2 linked regions of the Pseudosulfitobacter pseudonitzschiae genome follow. The protein of the gene in region 2 interacts with the protein of the main gene of each other region in a pairwise test. Links are inferred from orthologs where the notes say so. Each region holds a gene or a part of one and is shown on either strand. Other genes may lie near its edges.

Region 1 (13,091 bases), 1.4 Mb from region 2 along the record:
CGAAGTTTCGCCAACATTGACGCGGCCCCATCTGCCATTGCCCGAAAGGGCCACGACCTCGACACCGGATTCGTTGTGCAAAAGCTCTCCTGTGATGGCGCTTTGAACTGTGGGTTCTGTGCGGACGTTCAGCACATCGGCTTCTGCCACGTCGATGACCCGATAAAGCGCAGGCAGATCAAAGGCCCAGCACGCTTGTGCCAACCAAAATAAAAGGGCCAGTCCGGTGGCCAACGCCCGCATCATCGCCGCGCGCCCCAGCTAAGCGAGGCGTGGCGGCGGGTGTAGAATTCGCCCATCAGGCCGATCATCACCAATACGATGCCCACGTATATCGGGTATTCGATGCTGCTGTAGCGCGGTGCATAATTGATGAAGGCAAAGCCGCGCGCCTGATCGATGCAGTGAAACAGTGGGTTCCAGTCAAACATCGCCAGCATGAAACTGGGCAGAGTATTGGCCACAAACATCTTGCCCGACGCGATCATGTTGGCGCGTTGGTAGATGGTTGTGAAAATGCTCACAAAATTCGGAAACCAGGGTTTGATCGACAACAGCACCAGCCCCAGCGCAAGGCCAGTAAACCATGCCAGCAGCAACATGCCAAAGGCGGCAATCGGTTTGTCGATCTCAAGCGGGACAAAGGCCACGTGATAGATGAACAGGATCATGAACAGCGACAGCACCTGGATATACAGTGTGCCCAGCGCCGCCGATGCAATCGAAATGATCGTGTTCATCGGCGCGTGTTGCATCATCGGACTTGCCGGCCCTTCCGAGCCTACGACCGCGCCCAGCGTTTTAGTGTGGGTCATGTAAAGGAAGATCCCCGACATGATGTAAACCAGAAAATCGCCGCGAAGCGCGGAGCCACGCAAACCCAGAACCGAGAACATCACATAGAAGGCCAACACAAAGATCACGGCCTGTAGCATGTTCATGCCGATGGCCATAAATGCATTGTTGTGCGTCTTGCGGACGTTTCGCACAATCGAATGATAAACCAGTTCGGCTATCAGGATCGCTGTGCCAAAGCCTGACTGCGGCTTGCGCGTAGATTGGAACATGTGCCGTTGTGCCTCTGATGGTGCAAAAGTCGCAGGGAATTCTTGCCGTTCCGTTACCTCCACACCATAAGGTGATACCGCACGCATTTCAATCTGGGCCGAGCAAGGGAACAATTTCATGAACTACGAGACATTGGTGCCATTGATGCGCAGGCTGGCGCTTGAGGCGGGCGACAAGATCATGGAGATTTACGAGGCTGACGATTTCGAGGTGAAAACCAAGTCGGACAACAGCCCCGTAACCGCCGCCGATGAAGCTGCCGATGCGATCATCTCGGACGGTTTGCGCGAAACCTTTCCCGACGTGATGCTGGTGACCGAGGAGCAATCGGCCACTCATGACACCTCGGGCGACACATTTCTGATTGTCGATCCGCTGGATGGCACCAAGGAGTTTGTCCACCGTCGCGGCGATTTTACTGTGAACATTGCATTGATCGAAGGCGGCAAGCCGACACGCGGCGTGGTTTATGCCCCTGCCAAGAATCGGATGTTCTTTACGCAGGCCAATGGCCAGGCTGTTGAAGAAGCAGGCCCCTTTCAAAAAGATCTTATAGGTTCGTTGACGCCCCTGACCGTATCCAAGCCGGACAATGATGCGCTGATGATTGTGGCTTCGAAATCGCACCGCGATCAGGCAACCGACGAGTACATCAACAAATACGCTGTCAAAGACATGACTTCTGCCGGTTCGTCGCTGAAATTCTGCCTGATCGCCACAGGCGAAGCAGACTTGTATCCCCGTCTGGGCCGCACGATGGAGTGGGACACCGCCGCAGGACACGCCGTTCTTTTGGGCGCGGGCGGCAAGGTTGTGCGCTTTGATGACCACAGCGATCTGACCTATGGCAAAGACGGCTATGAAAACCCGTTCTTTATCGCCTACTCGCCTACAGTGGCGTTGAAGTCCGCCTGATGTCGGTTCTGGTTGTCATCCCTGCCCGCTACGCTTCGACCCGCTACCCCGGCAAGCCTTTGGTGGCGCTGACAGGGGCCAGCGGCGTTGCGTCCACGTTAATCGAACGCAGCTGGCGCGCAGCCATGTCGGTGCAAGGTGTGGACCGCGTGGTTGTGGCCACGGATGATGACCGGATCGCGCAAACTGCGCAGGCTTTCGGGGCCGAGGTCGTGATGACAGCGCCCGAATGCGCCAATGGCACCGAACGCTGCGCCGAGGCGCATGCGGTTTTGGGCGGTGGCTATGATGTGGTTGTGAACCTTCAAGGCGATGCGCCCCTGACGCCGTCCTGGTTCGTTGAGGCGCTGATCGAGGCAATGCAGGCCTCGCAGGATGCCGACATCGCTACGCCGGTTTTGCGCTGTGACGGTGCGACGTTGAACGGCTTTTTGGTGGATCGCAAAGCGGGCCGCGTTGGTGGCACTACTGCGGTTTTCGACGGCAACCGCAAGGCGCTGTACTTCAGCAAGGAAGTGATCCCCTATATTGGCACGAGTTTCGCGGATGATGCTGCCGAGACACCGGTGTTTCACCACGTTGGTGTCTATGCATATCGCCCGGCGGCGTTGGCGGCCTATCCCGGTTGGACAGTTGGCCCGCTGGAGCAACTAGAAGGGTTGGAGCAGTTGCGCTTTATGGAAAGTGGCGGCGCGGTTTTATGTGTCGAAGTCGATGCACGCGGACGCCAGTTCTGGGAGCTGAACAACCCCGAAGACGTGCCCCGCATCGAGAAAATGATGGCTGAAATGGGTCTGGAATGACCCAACTGCCGGTCAGCGTGGTTATTGTTAGCCGCGGTCGACCGGATGCGCTAAGCCTATGTCTGACGGGATGTATGCAACTGCACTATGATCCGTTCGAGATTGTGGTGGTGGCAGACCCCGCAGGCGTTGCAGCGGCGGAAGCGCTGCCATTTGCCAAACAGATCAAGATTATTGGGTTTGACGAGGCGAATATATCGGCGGCGCGCAATGTGGGTATTTCGGCCGCAGCGGGCGACATCGTGGCCTTTGTCGATGACGATGCGGTGCCGGAACCTACGTGGCTGACCCATCTGACACAGGCGATGCAGCAGGGTGGTGTCGTGGTTGCGGGCGGATACGTGCGCGGTCGCAACGGGATTTCCTATCAGTGGAAGGGCCGCACGCTGAACGCGACGGGCGAGACGATGGATTTGCCTGTCTCGGGGCTGGACCCGGTTGTGGTGCAGCCCACGTCCGAGAGGGCCGCAAAGACCGAAGGCACCAATATGGCGGTGCGCCGCGATGTGCTGGTGGAGTTGGGCGGATTTGACCCTGCCTATCACTATTTTCTGGATGAAACCGATTTGAACATGCGACTGGCCAAGGCAGGGCACGCCTGTGCCATTGTGCCGCGAGCGCAGGTGCATCACGGCTTTGCCGCAAACAAACTGCGCCGTGCCGACCGTGTGCCGACCGACCTGTTCGACATCGGGGCCAGTTGGGCCGTGTTTCAGCGTAAATTTATTCCCCGCGAAAAACGCCTTGATCACTGGCGCGCTATCCGGAAATCCGAGCGTGGGCGTGCCATCCGTCTGATGGTCAGCGGCCATATCGAACCTCACGCCGTTACCACGTTGATCGCACGGCTGGATCAGGGTTACGGGCAGGGCATTTCACGGGGACTGGGCGATGGCTTTGTTGCCGATGTGCCCAATGCTCCGTTCAAGCGAATCGCACCTTTGACGAAGGCACCGACCTACATCGCAACTCGCAGTTTTGGCGCGGCCAAGGCGCGCACAGACGCAGTGCGTAGGGTGAAAGACAACCAAGTGGTCACCTTGATCATTTTGACACATACGGCGTTGTATCATCAGGCATGTTTTCATCCGGACGGATATTGGGAACAGTGCGGAGGCCTGTTCGGAAAAAGCGATCGCAACCAGTCCGCGTTGCGCCCGTGGCGCTTTGCTAAGCGGTTCTCCGCAGAAGTTTCGAGAATTGCGGCAATTCGCGGTGGAGCTGTTTAAAAGAGGTGGGAATTCGTGCAGAATTTGAATAGCTGGTCAATTGCACAGGGCGGACATAAGGCGAGGCTGGGTTAACGGCGCAATTCTCGTATCTGTTATGTTACTTCAACCGACGCCAGCCTGTGCGAACATTATGGGAACTAAGTATGAGAAAAAAAGTAACTAAAGCCATTTTTCCGGTGGCGGGTTTGGGCACACGTTTTTTGCCAGCGACAAAATCGGTTCCAAAAGAAATTATGACATTGGTCGACCGTCCGCTAATCCAATATGCGATCGACGAAGCACGGGCTGCCGGTATTAAAGAATTCATTTTTGTTACCTCGCGTGGCAAAGGCGCGCTTGAGGATTACTTTGACCACGCGCCCCAGTTGGAACAAGAGCTGCGCAAAAAAGGCAAAACCGAGCTTTTGGAAATTCTTAAGGGCACCAACATGGATTCGGGCGCCATCGCCTATATCCGCCAGCACAAGGCGCTGGGTCTTGGTCACGCGGTCTGGTGCGCGCGCCGTCTGGTGGGTAATGAACCCTTTGCCGTGATCCTGCCCGACGATGTCATCGCCGCCGAAAAGCCCTGCTTGCAGCAGATGGTCGAGGCCTATGAGGAGACCGGTGGCAGTATTGTTGCCGCAATGGAAGTGCCGCCCGAAAAGGCTTCTTCCTATGGGGTCCTAGAAACCAGCGAAGACATGGGCGATCTGGTCAAGGTCAAAAGCATGGTCGAAAAACCTGCGCCCGGAACCGCCCCGTCCAATCTGGCGGTTATTGGCCGTTACATCCTGTCCCCGAACGTTCTGTCCAACCTTAACCGGATCAAATCGGGTGCGGGTGGTGAAATCCAGCTGACCGACGCTATTGCGGACGAAATCTCGCAGGACAAGGCTGTGTACGGTTTCCGTTTTCGCGGGCAGCGCTTTGACTGTGGGTCCAAGTCCGGCTTCCTTCAGGCCACGGTTTCCTTTGGTCTGGCGCGTGAGGAATTGCGGGATGATCTTTATGCGTACATCCGTGACATTGTGAACATGGATAAGGCCGCAGAATAACGCGGGCCGGGGGTGCAATTGGACAATCACGTATTGGTAACAGGCGGTGCGGGCTATATCGGGGCGCACGCCTGCAAGGCACTGCGCAAGGCGGGCTTTGTGCCAGTCACCTACGACAATCTGGTGACCGGTTGGCAGGATGCGGTCAAGTTTGGCCCGTTTGAAAAGGGCGACTTGCTTGACCGGACGCGGCTGGATGAAGTTTTTGCCAAATATGAACCCGTTGCAGTCATGCACTTTGCCGCCCTTAGTCAGGTGGGCGAAAGCATGTCGCAGCCGGGCCGGTACTGGCGCAACAATGTCGGCGGTTCGCTGAACCTGATCGAGGCGGCAGTTGATGCAGCCTGTATGAATTTTGTGTTCTCCTCTACCTGCGCCACCTACGGCGATCAGGACAATGTGGTGTTGGACGAAAACAGTGATCAGTATCCGATCAACGCCTATGGCGCGTCCAAACGTGCCATCGAAGACATCCTGCGCGACTTTGAGGCGGCGCACGGGTTGCGCCATGTGATCTATCGCTATTTCAATGTGGCTGGTGCCGACCCCGAAGGCGAGGTAGGCGAATTCCATCAGCCCGAGACGCACCTGATCCCGCTGATGCTGGATGCCATCGACGGTAAACGTGACGCACTGACCATCTTTGGCACCGATTATGATACACCCGACGGCACCTGCATCCGTGATTACGTGCATGTCTGCGATCTGGTGGATGCGCATGTTCTGGGTTTGAAGTGGTTGCAGGATGGCAAAGGCAGTCGGGTGTTCAATCTGGGCACCGGCTGCGGCTTTTCTGTACGCGAGGTTATTGACCAGTCGCGCGCCGTAACCAACCGTGCGGTGCCGATCAACGAAGGTGCGCGGCGTGCGGGTGACGCAACCAAGCTGGTGTCGGGTTCGTCCCGCGCCAAGGCGGAACTGGGCTGGAAGCCCGACCGATCAAATCTGAACACCATGATCGCCGATGCATGGAGATGGCACCAAACTGGGCACTTTGACAAATAACCCGCCAGCGCGCCTGCTGGATCTGACGCGACTTGTGCGTCGGGCCGGGCGTGTTTTGACGGGTGTGGATCGTGTCGAGATGGCCTATTTGCGCAGGTTGGTGGGTGATGATGTGCCTGCCTTTGCGTTGGTGCGTACGCCGCTGGGGTATTTGCTGTTGGATCGCGGGGGAATGTTGGCGCTGGCACAACGGCTGGACGGCGCAGTGGCTTGGTCTGCTCCCGGCCTGCTGTCGCGTTTGACGCAGGGGCTGACAGATGTGCAACGGGTGGCGCTTGCCGATGCGCGCAGGTTGTCGGTTGCACGGACGCTGCCGCGCGGGCTGGCTGCGATGCTGCGCAGGCACCTGCCGCAAGGCACCAATTATCTGAACACAGGCCACTCCAACCTGACCGACCGCGTGCTGCGCGCAGCAGCAGGCATGGGCGGGCGCACAGCGGTTTTTGTTCACGACGTGATCCCGTTGGACTTTCCGCAGTATCAGCGCGTCGAGACGATTGAGCCTTTTCGTGCCAAGATGCGGCGTATGCAGGCCTGTGCCGATGTGATTATCTGCAATTCCGCCGATACGCTGGAGCGGGCGGCGCGGGTGATGGCACAGTGGGGGGCTGTGCCTGAAGGTATTGTCGCCCATCTGGGAACAGACCTGACCACCCCACAGCCCGATCTGGTGCCTGCCGATCTGTTGCCCCCTGCGCCGTATTTCATCAGCGTCGGTACTATTGAGCCACGCAAGAACCACGCGCTGCTGTTGGACTTGTGGGACGCGATGGGTGCCGATGCCCCGACGCTGTTGATTTGCGGAGCGCGGGGCTGGAACAACGAAGCAGTATTTGCCCGTCTGGATGCCCGTACTGACGGCAAGGTGATTGAGCGCGCGGGCCTGTCGGACGGCGCTGTTGCGGCCCTTATGGCCGGATCGTGCGGACTCTTGTTTCCCAGCTTCGCCGAAGGCTATGGCCTGCCTCCGGTTGAGGCCGCAGCCCTGGGGGTGCCAGTGCTCGCGAATGATTTGGCGGTAATTCGAGAAATCCTTGGAAATATTCCCGTTTACGCGCCAGTCGATGATCGGTATCTGTGGGAAAACACGATAAAAATAATGGCTGGAGCAGGGCCACAGGTTCGGAAAAAGCTAGCTTTTCAGGCGCCGGACTGGTCCGATCACTTCAACACTGTATTAAGATCGCTTTGATAAGCGCATAGGGGTCGGATATTTTCCGGCGGGGAGAGGGCAAACAGTTTGGGCGTCTGGCAGTCATACAGACTCAGGTTGCAACGCAAGCGATGGCGTATCCGCGCCATTCGAAAACGTCGTGAACTGTCCCGTGTGGCCGACCGTACAAGCGTGATCCGCCCCAATGACATCTTGCTGTTCTCGACCCAGCGGAACGAGAAAATCCGCCTGCCGTACTTTCTGGATTACTATCGCGATCAAGGGGTTAACCATTTCCTGATCGTGGACAATGACAGCACAGATGGTTCGGCAGAGTATCTGGCCGATCAAAGCGATGTGTCAGTATGGTCGTCGAAAGCCAGCTACAAGAAATCCCGATTTGGCGTCGACTGGCTGAACTGGTTGCAGATGAAATATGCCCACGGGCACTGGTGCCTGACAGTCGATCCCGATGAATTCCTGATCTATCCGTTTTGCGACACGCGTCCGCTGCGCGCGCTGACCGACTGGCTGGATGCGTCTTCGATCAAATCCTTTAGCGCCATGCTCTTGGATATGTACCCCAAGGGGCGGCTGGACGCGCATCCATATCAGCCGGGACAGAACCCGATCGAAATCGCAGGCTGGTTCGACAGCGGTAACTACGTGATGTCGCGTAACCGGAAGTTCGGCAACCTGTGGATACAGGGCGGCCCGCGTGCGCGCGCGTTTTTTTCCGACCAACCCGAGAATGCGCCTGCGTTGAACAAGGTGCCTTTGGTCAAGTGGGACAAGAAATACGCCTATGTCAGTTCGACCCATATGCTGTTGCCGCGCGGGTTGAATCAGGTCTATGACGAATGGGGCGGCGAAAAGGCCAGCGGTGTGCTGTTGCACGCCAAGTTCCTTGATACGTTCACATCCAAAGCCGCAGAAGAACTGAGCCGTGGCCAGCACTATAGCGCGTCAGTCGAATACAAAGCCTATGCCGAAAGCCTGAAGGACGATCCCGACCTTTGGTGCAAATGGTCCGAGAAATACATCAACTGGCGACAGCTTGAGATTTTGGGCCTGATGTCGAAAGGCAACTGGGCATGACCGTTGGGATCATCATGTTGGTCCACACAGCACTTGGCCGTGCCGAACAGGCCGCGCGGCACTGGGCTGCTGCGGGCTGTCCGGTGGTGATCCATGTCGACAAAAGCGTGCCGCGCAAAACCTACGAGCTGTTCGTGGCTTCCTTGGCGGATATAAAGGATGTCGAATTCAGTACGCGCTATCGCTGTGAGTGGGGCACTTGGGGCATCGTGGCCGCGTCGCAATCCGCGTCAGAGCTGATGCTGGAGCGGTTTCGTCAGGTGCGCCACGTTTATTTGGCCTCCGGGTCTTGCCTGCCGCTGCGCCCCGTCGAAGAGCTGATCGAATACCTTGAGGCGCGCCCGCAAACCGATTTCATCGAAAGTGCCACTACCGCCGATGTGCCGTGGACGGTGGGTGGTTTGGACCATGAACGCTTTACCCTGCGGTTCCCCTTTTCGTGGAAGCGTCACCGGTTTTTGTTCGATAAATACGTCGAGTTTCAGCGCATATTCCGGCTGCGGCGCAAGATTCCCAACGGGTTGACTCCGCACATGGGGTCGCAATGGTGGTGTCTGACGCGTCAGACCCTGTCGGCGATACTGCAAGATCCGGATCGCGCCGAGTATGACAGGTATTTCCGTCAAGTCTGGATTCCTGATGAAAGCTATTTCCAGACGCTTGCACGGCAATATTCGATCAAGATCGAAAGCCGGTCGTTGACCCTGTCCAAGTTCGACTTTCAGGGCAAGCCGCATATTTTCTATGACGACCACCTGCAATTGCTGCGCCGGTCCGATTGCTTTGTCGCCCGCAAGATCTGGCCCCACGCCGACCGTCTATACGAGGCATTTTTGACTGACCCCGCAGGTGCGATGAAGCGGACAGAGCCGAACCCCGGCAAGATCGACCGCATCTTTGCCAAGGCGGTGGACCGGCGGACACGTGGCCGCCCGGGTCTGTATATGCAAAGCCGCTTTCCCAACGAGGATTGGGAAAACGGCGTGACAGCCGCGCCCTATTCGGTGTTCTGCGGTTTTACCGAAGTGTTCGAAAATTTCGATCCGTGGCTGGCCAAGGCCACAGGTGCGCGGGTGCATGGCCATCTGTTCGCACCGGACCGTGCCCATTTCGCCGAAGGCCAGACCACGATCCACGGCGCATTGGGTGAGGCACCGAAGTTGCGCGATTATAACGCGGCGGCATTTCTGACCAATCTGATCTGGAACACGCGGGGCGAGCGGCAGTGTTTTCAGTTCGGCCCCGCAGACAATCAGGCGATCAACTGGCGTTTGGCCAAAGATCCCAACGCGCAGATTTCGGTGATCAGTGGCGCGTGGGCGGTGCCGTTGTTCCGATCGAACCGCAACTTTATGGACATCCGAAAAGAGGCCGCTGCATTGCAAAAGATCGAAAGTGATTTTTTGAACGTGCTGCGCTCTCCTTTTACCAAGGCGCGGGTGCGTATCTGGATGATGGCCGAATTCATCGAGGCCCCGATGGAGCCCCTGCAGGGCATTTTGGATGAAATCGGCCCGACCCAACAGCGCCGTCTGTCCGAGGTGCCGAAGATGGTGGACCTGAACGGCTTTGGCCAGTTCCTTCAAAACCTGAAGAATCAAGGGATGCACCCCTATCTGATGGGCGATTTTCCGGTCGAGCGCACGGTCGAAACACAACCCGAAGCCCCGCGAAAACCCTATTTGGTAAGATAAACGATGGCGCAGAAATTCGACTATTTCGTGGTGTTCGCAGAGATGCGCACTGGCTCTAACTTTCTTGAAACGAACCTGAACGCATTCGATGGCATCACCTGCCACGGCGAGGCGTTCAATCCGCATTTCATCGGCTATCCCAATGTGACCGGGATCCTTGGCGTGTCACAGGCCGCCCGTGATGCTGACCCCAACGGGCTGATCAAGGTGATCCGCAAGGAATCTGACGGGCTGGGCGGGTTCCGGTATTTCCACGACCACGATCCACGCATCTTTGATGCAGTGGTGGACGATCCGAAATGCGCCAAGATCGTGCTGACCCGCAATCCGGTTGACAGCTACGTGTCTTGGAAAATTGCGCAGGCGACAGGGCAGTGGAAGCTGACGGACCTCAAACGTCGCAAAGAAGGCGCTGCCGAATTTGATTCGGTCGAGTTCGAGGCCCACCTTGAAGCATTGCAACGATTTCAGGTGACGCTGATGAACCGGCTGCAAGTGTCAGGGCAGACCGCGTTTTACGTGGCCTACGAAGATCTGCAAAGCGTCGAGGTTATGAACGGTCTCGCCGCCTACTTGGGCGTCGATAGTCGTTTGCAGGGGCTGGATCAAAGCCTGAAAAAGCAAAACCCCAGCCCGATCACCGAAAAGGTGACCAATGCAGACGAAATGGCGCAGGCGTTGAACAGTCTGGACCGGTTCAACCTGACCCGCACGCCCAATTTCGAGCCGCGCCGTGGACCTGTGATCCCGACATATGTCGCGGCAGCCAAGACGCCGTTGCTGTATCTGCCGATGCGCAGCGGACCCGAGGATCAGATATTCGACTGGCTGGCTGCGGTGGACGGTGTCGGCGCGGATGAACTGCTGCGCAAGATGAACCAAAAAGACCTGCGCCAATGGAAGCGCCGCAATCGCGGGCACCGCAGCTTTACAGTGCTGCGCCATCCGGTGGCGCGGGCGCACCATGCGTTCTGCCACCGCATCCTGAATCCCGGGCCTGCATGTTATGATGCCTTGCGCCAAACATTGATCCGCCGCTATGGGCTGCCCTTACCTGAGGGGGCGCCCGACGCAAGTTATGATCGTACGGCACACCATCGCGCCTTCACGGCTTTCTTGAACTTTCTCAAGGGAAACCTTGCAGGCCAAACCGCGATTCGCGTCGATGCTGCGTGGTGCACGCAGGCGCAGGCCGTTCAGGGATTCGGCGAGTTTGTGTTGCCCGATCGTATCATCCGCGAAGATGAACTTTTGTCCGAGCTGGGCCAACTTGCGGCGCAGGTGGGTGTGACGCAGATACCCGAGGTGCCGCAGGTGTCGGAACCCGGACCGTTCACGTTGAAAGACATTTACGATGACAGCATCGAATCGCTGGCGTCAGATGTTTATCAGCGGGATTATATGATGTTCGGTTTCTCGCGCTGGGCTTGATCAGGCGGCTTGGGCTGACTGCGCTTCGGACAGGATTGTGTAAAGCGTGCTGGCGTCATGATTTGCCCGCAGTTTAGTGCAGATTGAGGAATCGCGCAGGGTACGTGACACCAATGCCAATGCTTTAAGATGCTCAACGCCCGCGTCTTCGGGGGCAAACAGGGCAAAGGCGATGTCGACAGGCTGACGGTCCACCGCATTAAAGTCGATGGGTTTGTCCAGCACCACAAAGACCCCGACCACTTCGTTCACACCATCTAGCCGCGCATGCGGCAGGGCCACGCCACGGCCGACACCGGTGGGCCCCAGCGCTTCGCGTGCCATTAGGGCTTCGACCACATGGCCAGCGTTCAAGTCGTAAGCGCTGTGCGCGAGATCAGAAATCTCGTGCAACAGACGTTTCTTGCTGGAGGCCGAGGTTAACACCTTGACGGCCTCCGGCTTCAGAAGCTTTGCAAATTCCATTTTGGCTCGCACTGCTCTCTGGCGCTCTTGCGCCGTTAACTCTTATGGATCAATCCAGCCAATATTGCCGTCTTCGCGGCGATACACGACATTCAACCCATCCTGTCCATCTTTCCGGAATACAAGAACAGGCGCACCCGCCAGTTCCATCTGCATCACGGCCTCGCCAACACTTAGCGATTGTATCTTGGTCTCCATCTCCGCCACGATCATCGGTTGCAGCGAATCCGGCTCGGGTGATGTGTCATCCACCTCGGAAGCGAGGATATAGGAGGAAGCGCCAAAGAGTTCAACCGGCACAGGGCGATCCTTGTGATGGTCCTTCAGACGACGCTTGTAACGGCGCAATTGTTTTTCCATTTTCTCACTACAGGCATCGAAAGCGGCATAGATTTCTGTGCCGCGTGCCTTGGCGGTGGCAGTCAGCCCTGTGGACAGGTGAACGGTTGCCTCGCAGACAAACTCGTGACCGGATTTTGAGAAGACTACCTGTGCATCAGTGGGGCGTTCGGCATATTTTCCGACCGCTGCGCCCAATTCGGTTTGAACATGTGTTTGCAGTGCTGTGCCGATATCGATCTGTTTTCCGCTGATTTGGTACCGCATTGTCTCTCCTCACGGTTAGGGATCCGGACAGGCGACGACAGGCCACTTGGGGCCCGTCGCGGGCCTAGATCTGGATCTCGGGAAAAGGCAAAGCGTTGAGATGCAGCATCGTCGCTTGATTGCTCAAGGCGCAGGTCACAGCAGTCTCAGAAAGCGCTTTTGCCATGCCCTATTGAGCGCTCAAACACCTGCTGCTGTCAATCAAAAGCGCCGTGATATGGGTGAAGTTTTGCCGACAAGTCACTTTAATCGGCTAAGAAACGCGAAAATTTTCGCCAAGATAAACGCGGCGTACATTCTGATTCTCGACCACCTCTGCCGGGGTTCCAGACATCAGCACCTTGCCTTCGTGCAAAATATAGGCGCGGTCGACAATCTCTAGCGTTTCCCGTACGTTATGGTCGGTGATCAGCACGCCGATGCCGCGTTTCTTCAGGTCGGCGACCAAATGGCGGATGTCGCCCACGCTGATCGGATCGACTCCGGCAAAGGGTTCATCCAGCAACAGGAACTTTGGATTCGCGGCCAGACAGCGCGCAATTTCGACGCGGCGGCGTTCGCCGCCGGATAAGGCCAGCGCAGGC
Region 2 (14,423 bases):
GGCCTCGGCCTCGGCTTCGGGCAGCAGGTCGATCTTGTTCCAGATCTCGAACATCGGGCGTTCGTTGCCGACGCCAAGCGTGGTCAGGATTTCGCGCACGTCTGCGGCCTGATCTTCTGTTTCAGGGTGCGAGATGTCGCGCACGTGGCAAATGATATCGGCGGCCAGCACCTCTTCGAGAGTGGCGCGGAATGCGGCGACCAGTTCGGTCGGCAGGTCCGAGATAAAGCCCACCGTGTCGGACAGGATGATTTCGGGGCCGTTGTCCAGTTCGACGCGGCGCATGGTCGGGTCGAGTGTGGCAAAGAGCATATCTTCGGCCATCACGTTGGCACCGGTCAGCCGGTTGAACAGTGTGGACTTGCCCGCGTTGGTATAGCCCACCAGTGCCACAATCGGGAACGGCACCTTGGCACGCGCGGCGCGGTGCAGGGTGCGGGTTTTGACGACCTTTTCCAACTGGCGGCGCAAGCGCACCAGTTGCAGGTCGATTGCGCGGCGGTCCGCCTCGATCTGGGTTTCGCCGGGACCACCAACAAAGCCCAGCCCGCCACGCTGGCGTTCGAGGTGGGTCCATGCGCGCACCAGACGGGTGCGTTGATAATTCAGCGCCGCCATCTCGACCTGAAGCACGCCCTCGCGGGTGGCGGCACGGTCGCTGAAAATTTCGAGAATCAGGCCAGTACGGTCAAGCAGTTTGACCCCCCATGCCTTTTCAAGGTTGCGCTGCTGGACAGGGGTGACGGGCCCGTCGACCAGCACCAGTTCAACCTCGTCCGCCTCGAAGCGGGCGCGCAGTTCTTCGATCTTGCCTTTGCCGAACAACATGCCCGCATGCACCTTGGGCAGTGGTACGACCAGATCGCCCACCACCTCCAGATGCGGCAACGCATGGGCCAATGACACAGCTTCGGCCAACGCCAGTTCGGCGCCGCGGCGGTCGCGGTCGGATTTGATGTCGGGGTGCAGCACAAAAGCCCGTGTGAAACGGGGGCCTTCGCTGTCATCCACCTGAAACGAAGGTTTGCTCAAGAGGCGTCTTCGCCCTCGTACAAGCTGATCGGCTGGCTGGGCATGATCGTCGAAATGGCGTGTTTGTACACCAGTTGTGACTGACCATCGCGGCGCAACAGCACGCAGAAGTTGTCAAACCAAGTGATCACGCCTTGCAGTTTCACACCGTTGATCAGGAAAATCGTCACGGGCACCTTTGTTTTGCGCACGTGGTTCAGGAAGGCATCCTGCAAGTTCTGTCTGTCCGAAGCCATGTCGGTTCTTACCTTTTTTCTTGTATTAGGCTTGCGGACCAAGCCATCCCTCATTTGCCCGGAGTATGAAGGCCAAGTGCCCGAGTTTCCAGCCCAAAAACATTATCCCCTGCGAGGCACCGCTGACGGTGCTGCCCAGTGCGTCAACTGCGCCACAGATCAGGGGTCAGCAGAGCAATGATCGCCAGCGTTTCCAGTCGCCCCAGCACCATTGCTGCTGCAAAAACCGACTTTGCCGCCGGTCCCAGTTCTTGCAGGCGGATGGGCGCGTCGCCGGCCCATTCCAGCAGTGGGCCGGTCGTGGACAGGGCGGCCACGGCCATCGTCATCGCGGCCTCGAACTCTACCCCGAGACCCGCCAGAACCGTGGTGACCAGTGCCAGACTCATTGCGAACAGCATGAAAAACACCCATGCGATAAACGCGCCCCCCTTGAGCACCCGACGCCCGACCGTGTTGCCGCTGCTGACCGAATGCGGGTGCACCAGTTTCTCCATCTCGCGCAGACCGGCCTGATAGAGCGCAAAGACACGCAACAACTTGACCCCGCCCGCAGTGGTGGCCACGCCGCCACCGATCAGCGCAAGCCCCATCAGGATCATCCCCGGCGTTGCCAGACCCGACCAGTTTTGCGAGGTTTCCCAATAGGCGCTGGTAAAGCCTGTGGTAGACAAAAAGGACAGAACGGTGAAAACCGCCCCCCATAGCGCCTGCCCTGCAGCCACAAGACTGTTTTGTTCGCCCACGTCGATCGCGCCCAGAAAGTGACGCAGGAACAGGATGAACGGCACGCCCAACACCACCGCAATGCCGATGCGAAACTCGGGGTCTTGCAGCAGACCGCCGCTGTCGGATGTGACCGTGTCAGTGGAAAAGGTCATGCGCGACAGGGCAAACAGCATAAACAGCGCCATCACCATTTCGCCGCCTATGCCCGACCCTGCACCCGATGCCCCGCCCACCGGCGAGATGCCCGAGGTGGCCATCACCGACATCGCGTGGCACAGCGCCACCAGCGACCGGTCACCACCGACAATCAACAAAATCCACAACAGGATCGTCAGACCCGTATAAATCGGCACCAGTGCTTTGAACACTTTGACCAGACGCGCCCGCCCTTCGACATGACGATAGCGCATGTTGCGTTCATCATAGCGGCCCGGCTCGGCGCGGGCTGTCACCTCGAAACCGCCAAGGCTGAGGGGGGCCAGAATGGCGCTGGCTGCAATCCACATCAGCAGCCCGCCCATCCAGCCGACCTGCGCACGCCACAGGTTCAACGTGTCGTTCAGCCGTCCCGGCGTGTCGAACAGAGTGGCGCCAGTGGTGGTGAACGAGCTGACCATTTCGATATAAGCGTTCAGAAACGAGGTGGTGCCCAAACCTTCGTGAAAGGGGACCGCGAGAAAGGCGGGCAGAACGGTGAAAGCGGCAAAAAGGCTCATCAACGGGCCCAGCGTGCCATGGCGCGGCGACCGGCCTGCGTGGGCCAGTGCGATCAGCGCAAACAACAATAGGCCCAGCACGGCGGAATACAGAAACGCCCGCGCCGTGGCCAGTTCACGGATCACCGAACCGTGGATCGCCGGCACCAGCATGAACGCAGAGGCGGCACCGAACATCAGCAAGAACAGCGGCAGCTGCAACATACGGTCCTGAAGGTCGGACGGGCGCATCATGTCAGAAAAAGTCGATGGACACTTGCATCAGCCGCTCGACCTCGGGGACATCCTTGGCCAGGCTGAAAATCGCAATCACGTCGCCTTCGTCGATGCGGGTGGACGACACCGGCCGGATCACTTCACCGCCTTTGCGCACGGCCCCCACCAGCACACCTTCTGGAAATTCGATCTCGCCGATCTTGCGCCCTGCCAGCGGCGAGGTCGACAGCACCTCTGCCTCGATCACCTCGGCTTCGGCGTCACCGATGGAATAGACCGAGCGCACACGCCCGTGGCGGATGTGGCGCAGGATGGATGACACCGTGGTTGCACGCGGGTTGATATAGGCGTCGATCCCCAAGGGGCCCATCATCGGCACCAGCGTAGGGTCGTTGATCAGCGCGATGGCATAGGGGCAGCCTTCGGTTTTGGCGCGCACGGCTGCCAGCATGTTGGTTTTATCGTCGTCCGTTACGGCCAGCATCGCATCGGCACGCGACACGCCTGCCTCGGTCAGCAGGGCGACATCCAGACCATCGCCATTCAGCACGATCGTCCGCTCAAGTGCTTCAGCCGCGCGTTCGGCACATTTGCGATTTTTCTCGATGATCTTGGTGCGCACACGGTGGGTGCGCTTTTCCAGTTCCGCGGCTACGGCAAGACCGACATTGCCACCGCCCACAAGAATGATGCGCTCCTGCTTGGCCAGCTTCTTGCCAAAAATCTCCATCGTGCGGGGCACGTCGTCCACATGGGCAAAGACATAGCAATCGTCACCGACAAAAAGCTGGTCCTTGGCCTCGGGGGTAAACAATGTGCCATCGCGGCGCACCCCCACCACGACTGCGCGCAGGGTCGAGAACAGATCGGTCAACTGGCGCAAAGGCGTGTTCACCACCGGGCATTCTTCCTCGATGGTGATGCCCAGAAGATGCGCCTTGCCGTCCATGAAGCGTTCGGTGTCAAAGGCCGCCGTGGTGTGCAGACGTTGCAACGCCGCTGCGGCGACCTCGCGTTCGGGGCTGATCACCACGTCGATCGGCATGTGATCGCGGCGGTAGAGGTCGGAATAGATCGCATCCAGATAAGACTGCGACCGCAGCCGCGCGATCTTGCGATTGATGCCAAAGACCGAATGGGCCACCTGACAGGTGACCATGTTGACCTCGTCCGAATGGGTGGCGGCGATGATCATGTCGGCGTCACGCGCACCGGCGCGGTCAAGGATATTGGGATAGCTGGCATAGCCCGCAACCCCCTGAACATCCAGCGTGTCGGTGGCACGGCGCACCAGATCGGGGTCGCTGTCGACCACGGTAACATCGTTGCGTTCATTCGAGAGGTGTCGTGCGATCTGCCAGCCAACCTGACCCGCGCCGCAAATGATGACCTTCATGCGTTCCTTGCCCCTTTGGCAATCGCAACCACAGTTATCGGAAACATCTGCATGACAGATGGCTGAAACCGGGTCAATTCAATTGTAAACCCTACAGTTTTAAGGCAGTCTTGGCATATGAAAATGCGATTTGCCACACTCTTGCTGACACTTGCGCTGCCTGCCTGCGCGCCATTGACGCTGTATTACAAGGCGGGCGCACCAGTGGCCACCGTCCAGCGCGACACGACCGCCTGTCAGGTGCAGGCACTGCGCGATGCGCCCGTGGCCAATCAGATACGTCGCACGCCACCCACCTATGTTCCGGCACGCCGCGTCTGCAATTCTGCCGGTTTGTGCACCACGACAGGCGGATATTATCTGCCCGGCGAAGTATACACCTATGATGTGAACGGGCCCCTGCGTAAAAGGGTCGAAAACCAGTGCATGGCCGACCGTGGCTATTCGCCCGCCAGTATTCCGGCCTGCCCGAACGGGGTAAAACAGGCCGCAACACCGGCAGCGACGGCCACCCTGCCCCGGCTGACGCCAAAATCCTGCGCGATCCGCAATTCCGACGGCAGCTTCCAGATCGTCAATCAGGGCTAGGCGTTGCGTTGTGACGGGGTTCGGGGGCGCTGCCCCCGCGCCTTGCGGCGCTCCCCCGGAGTTTTTCTGGCAAAATGAAGAGGCTTAGTCTTGAACCTCGTCATCCACATGCGCAACCCGCGCGCCAGCCTTGGCTGATGTAACCACACCAAGGCTTTTGAGTTTGCGGTGCAGCGCCGAGCGTTCCATGCCGACAAAGTTCGCGGTGCGGCTGATGTTGCCGCCGAACCGGTTGATCTGGGTCAAAAGATACTCGCGTTCGAAGGCCTCGCGCGCCTCGCGGAGGGGCAAAGTGGCCAGTGCACCGGATAGCACAACGCGCCCCTCTTCGCCGCTGTCGGTGTCCTCGGTGCCGGGCAGTTCGCGCGCCTCGATCGGGCCGGTGCCGTCGCCAAGGATCAACACCCGTTCGATCAGGTTCTTGAGTTGGCGCACATTGCCGGGCCAGACCATCGTTTGCAACAAAGCCTGCGCCTCGTCGCTGATCTCGCGTTTGGGCAGACCCTGACTGCTGTTGAAATCTTCGATGAAATGCGCGGCCAGAACCGGAATATCCTCGCGGCGATCCTCGAGCGAAGGCACGGCGATGGGGACCACGTTCAGCCGGTGGAACAATTCCTGCCGAAAGGTCTCGGCGGCGATGGCCTGTTCCAGATCGCGGTTGGTGGAGGAGATCACCCGCAGGTCAACGCGCACCTTGTCGTTGCCGCCGACGCGGGTAAATTGCTGGTCGACCAGCACGCGCAATATCTTGGACTGGGTGCCAAGCGGCATATCCGCAACCTCGTCAAAATAGATCACGCCGCCGTGGGCCTGTTCCAGCAAGCCCGGCTCGACGCCACGCGCAACGCTTTCGCGGCCGAACAGCACTTCTTCCATGCGATCGGGGGCAACGCCTGCGCAATTGACCGTGATAAAGGGGGCCGAGGCGCGGTTGGAATTGGCGTGGATATAACGCGCGGCCAGTTCCTTGCCTGAGCCTGCAGGTCCGGTCAGCATCACACGACCATTGGATTTTGTGACCTTATCCAGATGTGAAATCAACCCTTTATAAGCCGTACTTGAACCGATCATCTGGGTCGGGCCTGTGTCCTGACGGCGTAGGCTTTGGTTTTCGCGGCGCAAGCGCGAGGTTTCCATCGCGCGACGGATCACCACCAGCAACTGGTCAATATTGAACGGCTTTTCGATAAAATCGTAAGCGCCCTGTTTGATCGCGGCGACTGCGATCTCGATGTTGCCGTGGCCCGAAATAATCACCACCGGCACATCCGGATTGTCGCGTTTGACCGATTTGAGAATGTCGATGCCGTCCATCCGGCTGTCTTTCAGCCAGATATCAAGGATCATCAACGCGGGGGCTTCGGTGTTGATTGCGCTCATCGCTTCATCGGAATTGCCTGCCAGTCGCGTGGCAAAACCTTCATCCTTGAGGATATCGGAAATCAATTCCCGAATATCGCGTTCGTCATCAACAATCAGAATGTCACTCATGCTACCTCACTTTTTTTCCGTTGCGGCGTCAGTGGCAGTGCAATCACCGCCATCGCGCCGAAATGGGTTTGGCCCTCGAATACGGGCGCGTCTTCCAGAACCAGCGTACCGCCATGTTCTTCGATAATTTTCTTGACGATCGGCAAGCCCAGCCCGGTGCCGCTGGACCGCGTGGTCACATAGGGTTCGAACAGACGCGCGCGGTCTTCGGGCAGGCCAACGCCATTGTCGGCAACCCGAATAATGGCGCGGGCGTTCTGGATTTCCAGACTGACATGAATACGCGGTTCCAACCCCTGCGGTGGATCATTTTCCGCAAGCGTTTCAATTGCTTCTCCGGCGTTTTTGATAAGGTTTGTCAGCGCCTGACCGATCATTGTCGCATCCAGATCGGTGTTGATTGGTGCATCCGGCAAATCGGCATCTATGGTCACGTTCGGCTGGCCTGCGTGTTGCAGAACAACCGCATCACGGACAAGTTGCACCAGATCGTGGTTTTGCCGATCGGGCTCGGGCATCCTTGCGAATTTGGAAAACTCGTCAACAATACGCCGCAAGTCGTTGGTTTGACGTACAATTACATCTGTCATCTGTTCCAGACTGTCACTGTCTTCGCCAACTTTCGAGGCGAACTTGCGCTTGATGCGTTCGGCGCTAAGCTGGATCGGCGTCAGCGGGTTCTTGATCTCGTGGGCGATGCGACGGGCCACGTCACCCCATGCAGCCATCCGCTGGGCGCTGACCAGATCGGTAACGTCGTCAAAAGCCACAACATAACCTTCAAGCCGTCCGTCATTGGTGCGCCGCGTGGCCATGCGCACCAGCAGATTTTCAAGGTGGCCACTGCGGCTGACCTTGACCTCGCCTTGGTTGACCTCTTGAAGATTGGCTTTCAACGCATTGAAAAGCGGACCAAACTCTGGAATCGCAACCGTAAGCGCCATTGATTGGTTATTCTCCTGCCAGTCCAACAACCGCTCGGCCGAGCGGTTCACAAAGGCAACGCGCCCCTCGGGGTCCAGCCCAACCACACCCGAGGTAACCGAGCTGAGCACTGAATCAAACAGCCGGCGGCGGCGTTCGATCTGGCGGGTGTTGTCCAGCAGCGTGTCGCGCTGCGCCTTGAGTTGCAGGGTCATCTGGTTGAAATAGCGCCCGAGCATGGCGATTTCGTCGTCGCCTTCTTCCTCGCGCACGCGGACATCCATGTCTCCCGCCCCCACACGCTGTGCCGCACCAGTCAGACGGCCTACCGGCCCCGAAAGCCGCTCGGCAAACCACAGCCCAAGCCAGATCGCGGCAAGGATCAGAATAACGGCAAAACCCAGATAGAGCAGGCCGAATTCGAACAGCACCCGCCCCCGGTCGGCCTCAAGCTGTTGGTACAGCCGCACGGTTTCCTGCGTTTCATCCAGCAACGACAGAATTTCGCCGTCGACGTCGCGACTGACATAAAGAAAACGGTCAACCGAAGTGGCCAGCGGCACCAGCGCACGGAATTCGTTGTTGGCCCAGTCTTCGATCACCAGCACACCGTCGGTGCGGGCCTGTTCCAGTTGGTCAGGATCGGGTTCTTCGAAATCAAACAGATAGGATCTGTCGCCGCGCGCCCTAATTTCTCCTGTGCCATCAATCAGATAGGCTTCTCGCAGGCCGCGTTGAATCTGGCGCTGACCGGCAGCAAGGGTTTCGATGTCGCTTTGACCCGGTTCGGTTTGACGGATGCGGTCGATGAATTCAGCCAGCGCAAGTGCGTCTTCGATCAGATCGTCGTTCTGTTCGGCTTCATAGGCTTGGGCGGCAGCCAGCGACGATCCCACCACATTGCTGACGCGGTCGGAAAACCAGCCCTCGAGCCCGATGTTCACCGTCAGCCCCGCGAACACCGCCACCGTCACCGTGGGAATTAACGCCATCAGCGCAAATACGCCGGTCAGCCGCAGGTGCAGGCGCGATCCCGCAGATTTGGCCCGCCGCGCGGCAATCAGACGGGCGACCTGGCTCATGACCAAGGCCGCGACCACGAGGATGTAAACAAAGTCGGCCAGCAGAATCAGCCGAAGCGACATGTTGTTGGTGCCCTGATCGAGCGGCCCCAAAATCAGGAAGGTCCCCAGCGCCAGAGCCGGACCAAGAATGACCAAAGACAGCGTGGCGGCGTTGCGCACACGCTTTTGGCGGCGCAAACGCCCCATTGTTGCCCAACGTGATTGCCGTGTCCGGGTTGCCACCCTGCACCCACCTGTTGATGCGGTGCCCGCAAGCACCTACCGCCATATATCGTGGTCCTGACCCGAAAGTGTCCGGATGGCCACGGTTTGATGTGGCAGTTTTACATCATCTTTCGACCGCGTGTCACCTGTATTCCCAGGTCTGTGATCTTCTTGCGCAGGGTATTTCGATTGATCCCCAGAAGTTCGGCGGCTTTTGCCTGATTTCCTGCGGTGGCAGACAGCGCAATTTCGATCAGCGGAGCTTCGACTTCACGCAGGATTCGGCCATGCAGCCCTGCGGGTGGCAACATGTCGCCGTGCAGGTCGAAATAGCGTTGCAGGTGACGTGCGACCGAGGCGCCCAGTTTTTCGGTGTCGCCCACTGATTGCAGCGGCTCCATCTCGGGCTGGCTGCCAAGGGCCTGTTTGACCTCGGCGGCGGAAATCTCGGGCAGACGGCTGGTCAGCCCCAATCGGCGCACGGTGTTTTCAAGTTGGCGCACGTTTCCGGGCCAGGAATAGGTGCGGAAAACTTCGGCAGCCTCGTCCGACAGGGTCCGCTGGGCGGCACCGGATTTCTCGCCGCGCGCCAGAAAATGATGCGCCAGCAGCGGGATGTCGTCGACCCGCTCGCGCAGCGACGGCACATGCAGCGTGGCACCGCTGAGCCGGTAATACAGATCCTTGCGCACCGCACCACTTTCCATCGCGGCGGCCAGATCGGTCTGGCTGGTGGCCAGAAAGCGCGGCACCTCGTCGCCGGTGGCATCGGTCATACGCACGATGCGGGCCTGAATTTCATCGGGAATATCGCCAATCTCGTCGATCAACAGCGTACCGCCGCGCACCCGCGCCATCACCCGTGCGGGGCCTTCAAGGTCAACCAGATCGGCAGGGGTCACCGCAACAAAAGGCTGCGTGCGCCGGTCAGAGAAGTCATGAATGGCCTTGGCAATCAGGGATTTGCCGGTGCCGCTTTCGCCCCAGATCAGCACCGGAAGATCGGTGTTCATCACCTGCGCCACCACACGGTACAGTGCCTGCATCACCGGCGTGCGCCCCACCAGCGGCAGATCGTCGGGGCGGTCATCCTCGGCTGTCTGGATTCTCGGGCGCTTTTGTTTGCTTTCCAATGCGCGCGCGGTGCGTTTCATCAAATCGGGCAGATCGAACGGTTTGGGCAGGTAGTCATAGGCATCGGCGTCGGCGGCCTGAATGGCCGTCATGATGGTGTTCTGTGCCGAAATGACAATGACTGGCAGGCCTGGGCGATCCTGACCAATTTTTGGCAACATTTCCAAACCATTGCCATCCGGCATCATCACGTCGGTGATCACAACGTCGCCTTTGCCTTCGCCCACCCAGCGCATCAGCGTTGTCAGCGAAGATGTGGCGTGTACCTTGCAGCCTGCCCGCGTCAACGCCTGAGTCAGAACCGTGCGAATTGTGCGATCGTCATCCGCGACCAGAACCGTGCCGTCCATAGCTAGACTTCCTTTTCACTCTTATTATTTTTGGGGGCGCGGGCCAGCGACAACCGGAATACCGTGCGCCCGGGCACCGATGTGACCGAAATGGACCCGCCATGGTCCGAGATAATCTTGCTGACCAGTGCCAGCCCGAGGCCGGTGCCGTTTTCGCGGCCCGAAACGAAAGGATCAAAAACATCGGCCTTGATCGCTTCGGGCAGACCGGGACCGTCGTCGATGATCTCGATTTGCAGGGGCAGCGACCGGCCCGTACCGTCGGATCGGCGCAGGCGGAAAGAATGTTCAAAGTAGCTGTGCAGACGGATGGTGCCGCCATCCTTGCCAGCCGCTTCCGAGGCGTTTTTCAGCAAATTAAGCACCACTTGCAGCAACTGGTCAGGATCGCCCTGCGCCATCGGCAGCGAGGGGTCATAGTCCTCGATGATCTTCATATTCGCGCCAAAGCCCAACAAAGCCGAACGGCGTGCGCGATCCAGCACGTCGTGAATGTTCACTTCGCGGAAATCGGGCGGAGAGAGATTGCCGAACTGTTCGACCTGTTCCAGCAGTTTGACGATGCGACGGCTTTCCTCGACGATCAGGTCGGTCAGTTCCAGATCGTCCTTGCTCAGACTCATGCTGAGCAATTGCGCGGCACCGGTGATACCCGCCAGCGGGTTCTTGATCTCGTGGGCCAGCATTTCGGCCATGCCGATGGCGGATTTGGCCGCCGACTTTACGCTGTCATGCTGGGTGATGCGACCAGCCAGTTCGCGCGGGCTGATCAACATGATCATCTGCCCTGGCGCCCCCTGAAGCGGCGCGATCTGCAACCCGCATTGCAGCGGCGCGCGCTGCCCGCCGCCAACGTCGACGTCATTCACGAACAGCGGCGTTTCAAAGGTGCGGGCGCGGGCAAATGCCTCTTCCAATGGCGAATCCACATTGACCTGATCCCACAGCGGCACGCCCACAACCGATTTGGACGAGACATTCAGGAACCCTTCGGCAGCGGCGTTGATTTCCAGAATCCTGTCATCTGCGTCGACCAACAATGCGGGCACGGGCAGAGATGCCCAGATGTCTGCGGCGGGGCTCATGCGGCCACCTGTCCGGTCCAGCCCGACAGTGCGTTAGGCAACAGGCGTATCGCCTCTGCCGGTGTTTTGGCGGTCAGCACGGCGCGGCGCAGAGGGGCGGACGTGCCTGCTGTGTCCATATACCAGCCCAAATGCTTGCGCGCGACGCGCAGACCGAGAACCACGCCATAAAAGTCCAGCATTTCAGTGTAATGCCCCATCACCATCTCTGCGAACTCCTGCCCAGTGGGCACTGCGGGGGCTGGCGTGCCGTAAAGCGCATGGGCCACTTCGGCCAGCAACCATGGCCGCCCTTGCGCGCCGCGTCCGATCATCACGCCGTCGCCGCCTGATTGATCCAGCGCCTGACGCGCACTGGCCACGTCCACGATGTCACCGTTGGCAATCACCGGAACTCCGACCGCATCCTTGACGCCCCGTATCGCAGCCCAATCGGCCCGGCCTTTGTAGAATTGGCATCGGGTGCGTCCGTGAATGACAATCTGGCGAATGCCTGCGGCTTCGGCGCGGGCGGCAATTTGCGGCGCGTTCAGCAGCGCGTCGTCCCAGCCCAGCCGCGTTTTCAACGTCACGGGGATATTCACCGCGTTCACCACCGCCTCGATCAGGGTCAGGGCGTGGTCGGGTGTCTTCATCAACGCCGAACCGGAATAGCCTTGGGTGACCTTCTTGGCGGGGCAGCCCATGTTGATGTCGATCACCGCGGCGCCCTGCCCTTCGACCATACGCGCAGCTTCGGCCATAGGCGCTGCTTCGCGCCCCGCAAGTTGAACGGCGGTGCCTTGCTGGTCCAGACCAAGTTCGGCCTTTTCGCGGGTGCCGGGGCGCGCGTTGAGCATATCGACACTGGCCACCATCTCCGAGACAACCATCCCCGCCCCGAACCGCGCCACCAAGCTGCGGAACGGCAGGTCGGTGATTCCGGCCATCGGGGCCAGCATCACCGGTGCAATCATGGTCAATGGGTCGTGGTGTTCGGACAAATGCCTAATCCTTGTGCGTGTAATCGACCTAGCTGACCCTTAGGCCAGCCTCAATCCTGTATGACCGTTTTGCACGCAGCCACGCGACCTTCGCCTAATAATTAAGCACACAAACTGCCGAATTGCCAGCCCGCGCCAATACGCCTAAACATCACCCATGATAGACACGCTCCGCTTTCTGCCATGACATGCGCCGCCATCATCGTGGCCGCAGGCCGTGGCGTGCGTGCTGGTGGCCCTGTAGCCAAACAGTGGCAACCGCTGTACGGCAAGCGTGTGATCGACCACACGTTGGACGCGTTCCTGAGCCACCCGCAGATCACCGATATCGTACTGGTGCTGCATCAAGATGACATCGCGGATGCGGATTTTGACGGGATCACCTGCACCACCGGCGGTGCCGACCGCGCGGCATCGGTGCGCGCGGGGCTGGCGGCGCTTGCCAATCCGGCGATCACCCGCGTGCTGATTCACGATGTTGCCCGTCCTTGTGTCACCGCGCGCACCATCAGCGAAGTGATTGCAGCACTGGACGGGTCTGCCGGTGCCGCCCCCGCCCTGCCCGTCACCGACGCGCTGTGGACTGGCGTGAATGGGCGGGTGACGGGAACGCAGGACCGCAGCGGCCTGTACCGTGCGCAAACGCCCCAAGGGTTCGACCGCGCCGCCATCACCGCCGCCCACGCCACCCATGCAGGCAACGCTGCCGACGACGTTGAAGTTGCACGCGCCGCAGGGCTTGACGTGGCCATCGTTGCGGGGGACGAGGATAACCTGAAAATCACCCATCCGGCCGACTTTGATCGCGCCGCACGCATACTAAAGGGACGCAATGGACATCAGACTGGGTAACGGCTTTGACGTACATGCCTTTGATGACGGCGATCATGTGACGCTGTGCGGTGTGCGTATCGACCATGATCATGGCCTTAAGGGTCATTCGGACGCGGATGTGGCCATGCACGCGATAACCGATGCGATTTACGGTGCGCTGGCAATGGGCGACATCGGCCGGCATTTTCCGCCCTCCGATCCGCAGTGGAAAGGTGCCGCAAGCCATATCTTCCTGAGCCATGCGGTCGAACTGGCTCGCGACAACGGTTTTTCCATCGGCAACATCGACTGCACGATTGTCTGCGAATACCCCAAAATCGGCCCGCACAGCAATGCGATGCGAACGCGCATGGCACAGATTACACAAATTGTAGAGGACCGCATTTCAGTCAAGGCGACCACATCCGAACAGTTGGGATTTACCGGACGCGGCGAAGGTATCGCAGCGCTGGCAACCTGCACATTGGTGAAAACATGACACAAAAACTTGCAACCGCGATCGGCACGGTTCTGGGCGTCGGCTATATCCGCCCCGCATCCGGCACGTGGGGGTCACTGGTGGCGCTGCCGTGGGCGTGGCTACTGCATGTCGCGGGTGGCTGGCCCTTGTTGCTTGCGGGCATAGTGGTGATTTTTGTCGCCGGATGGTGGGCCACGGGCGTGATGACCAAGGGCAAAACCGATCACGACCCGTCGGAAATTGTGGCAGACGAAGTTGTGGGCCAGTGGATCGCGCTGCTACCGCTGTCCATCGGGGCAATGAACAACAGTGTGTCGATGCTGGCGATGTGGCCGGGCTGGGTAGCGGCCTTTGCGCTGTTTCGCCTGTTCGACATCTGGAAGCCGTGGCTGGTGGGCCGCGCCGACCGGCGTGGTGATCCGTTGGGGGTCATGCTGGACGATGTGATTGCCGGTATTTTTGCCGCCATCGGCGTTGTGCTGCTGGCGGGGCTGACCCACGGGGTGTTGATGCGATGAGCCTGCCTTTCAGCGTGCTAGAGGCCGCCAAGGCGCGCGGCATGATGATCGCCACCGCCGAAAGCTGCACGGGCGGCATGGTGGCCGCCGCCCTGACCGACATCCCCGGATCGTCGGCAGTGGTTGATCGCGGCATGGTCACCTATACCAACGCGGCCAAGGTCGAAATGCTGGGCGTCGCGCAATCCACGCTGGACACGCACGGCGCTGTGTCGGAGCAGATCGCCGCCGAGATGGCCACAGGGGCGCTGCATCAGAGCCACGCGCAACTGGCCGTGGCGATCACCGGCATCGCAGGGCCCGGCGGATCGGAACACAAGCCCGAGGGGCGTGTGTGTTTCGGACTGGCAGGGCCGGATGGCGTCACCACGCAAACGGTCGAGTTCGGCGCAGTTGGCCGGGCAAATGTGCGCGCTTCGGCCCGCGATCACGCCTTGGG

Evidence for each region.
Region 1: the proteins of trkA (region 2) and SULPSESMR1_RS15260 interact in binary tests that used the Escherichia coli proteins (3 or more experiments, as listed by UniProt). The link is inferred for Pseudosulfitobacter pseudonitzschiae from one-to-one orthologs.

Annotation. Positions count from the first base shown.
Region 1 is NZ_CP022415.1:3,094,201-3,107,291, reverse strand. What follows is about bases 10,170-12,968. They hold SULPSESMR1_RS15260 (PTS sugar transporter subunit IIA), read right to left. Parts: upstream 11,902-12,968; coding sequence 11,437-11,901; downstream 10,170-11,436. Other genes in these bases: lptB (LPS export ABC transporter ATP-binding protein), read right to left, coding at 12,761-12,968; hpf (ribosome hibernation-promoting factor, HPF/YfiA family), read right to left, coding at 11,944-12,507; SULPSESMR1_RS15265 (sulfotransferase family 2 domain-containing protein), read left to right, coding at 10,170-11,436. In the rest of the region: SULPSESMR1_RS15315 (COG3650 family protein), read right to left, coding at 1-246; SULPSESMR1_RS15310 (ABC transporter permease), read right to left, coding at 243-1,067; 3'(2'),5'-bisphosphate nucleotidase CysQ, read left to right, coding at 1,186-1,983; SULPSESMR1_RS15300 (3-deoxy-manno-octulosonate cytidylyltransferase), read left to right, coding at 1,983-2,786; SULPSESMR1_RS15295 (glycosyltransferase family 2 protein), read left to right, coding at 2,783-4,015; UTP--glucose-1-phosphate uridylyltransferase GalU, read left to right, coding at 4,162-5,055; UDP-glucose 4-epimerase GalE, read left to right, coding at 5,074-6,060; SULPSESMR1_RS15280 (glycosyltransferase), read left to right, coding at 6,050-7,252; SULPSESMR1_RS15275 (glycosyltransferase family 2 protein), read left to right, coding at 7,301-8,311; SULPSESMR1_RS15270 (DUF5927 domain-containing protein), read left to right, coding at 8,308-10,005; more of SULPSESMR1_RS15265, read left to right, coding at 10,009-10,169; more of lptB, read right to left, coding at 12,969-13,091. UniProt on the Escherichia coli protein: Seems to have a role in regulating nitrogen assimilation.
Region 2 is NZ_CP022415.1:1,658,170-1,672,592, forward strand. Bases 2,138-4,962 are described here. They hold trkA (Trk system potassium transporter TrkA), read right to left. Parts: upstream 4,326-4,962; coding sequence 2,949-4,325; downstream 2,138-2,948. Other genes in these bases: SULPSESMR1_RS08060 (TrkH family potassium uptake protein), read right to left, coding at 2,138-2,947; SULPSESMR1_RS08070 (hypothetical protein), read left to right, coding at 4,443-4,913. Outside these bases: GTPase HflX, read right to left, coding at 1-1,032; RNA chaperone Hfq, read right to left, coding at 1,029-1,268; more of SULPSESMR1_RS08060, read right to left, coding at 1,412-2,137; SULPSESMR1_RS08075 (sigma-54-dependent transcriptional regulator), read right to left, coding at 4,998-6,407; SULPSESMR1_RS08080 (sensor histidine kinase NtrY-like), read right to left, coding at 6,404-8,602; SULPSESMR1_RS08085 (response regulator), read right to left, coding at 8,740-10,104; SULPSESMR1_RS08090 (two-component system sensor histidine kinase NtrB), read right to left, coding at 10,107-11,189; tRNA dihydrouridine synthase DusB, read right to left, coding at 11,186-12,145; SULPSESMR1_RS08110 (phosphatidylglycerophosphatase A family protein), read left to right, coding at 13,481-13,984; SULPSESMR1_RS08115 (CinA family protein), read left to right, coding at 13,981-14,423. UniProt on the Escherichia coli protein: Part of the constitutive potassium transport systems TrkG and TrkH. May regulate the transport activity of TrkG and TrkH systems. Binds to NAD(+) and NADH.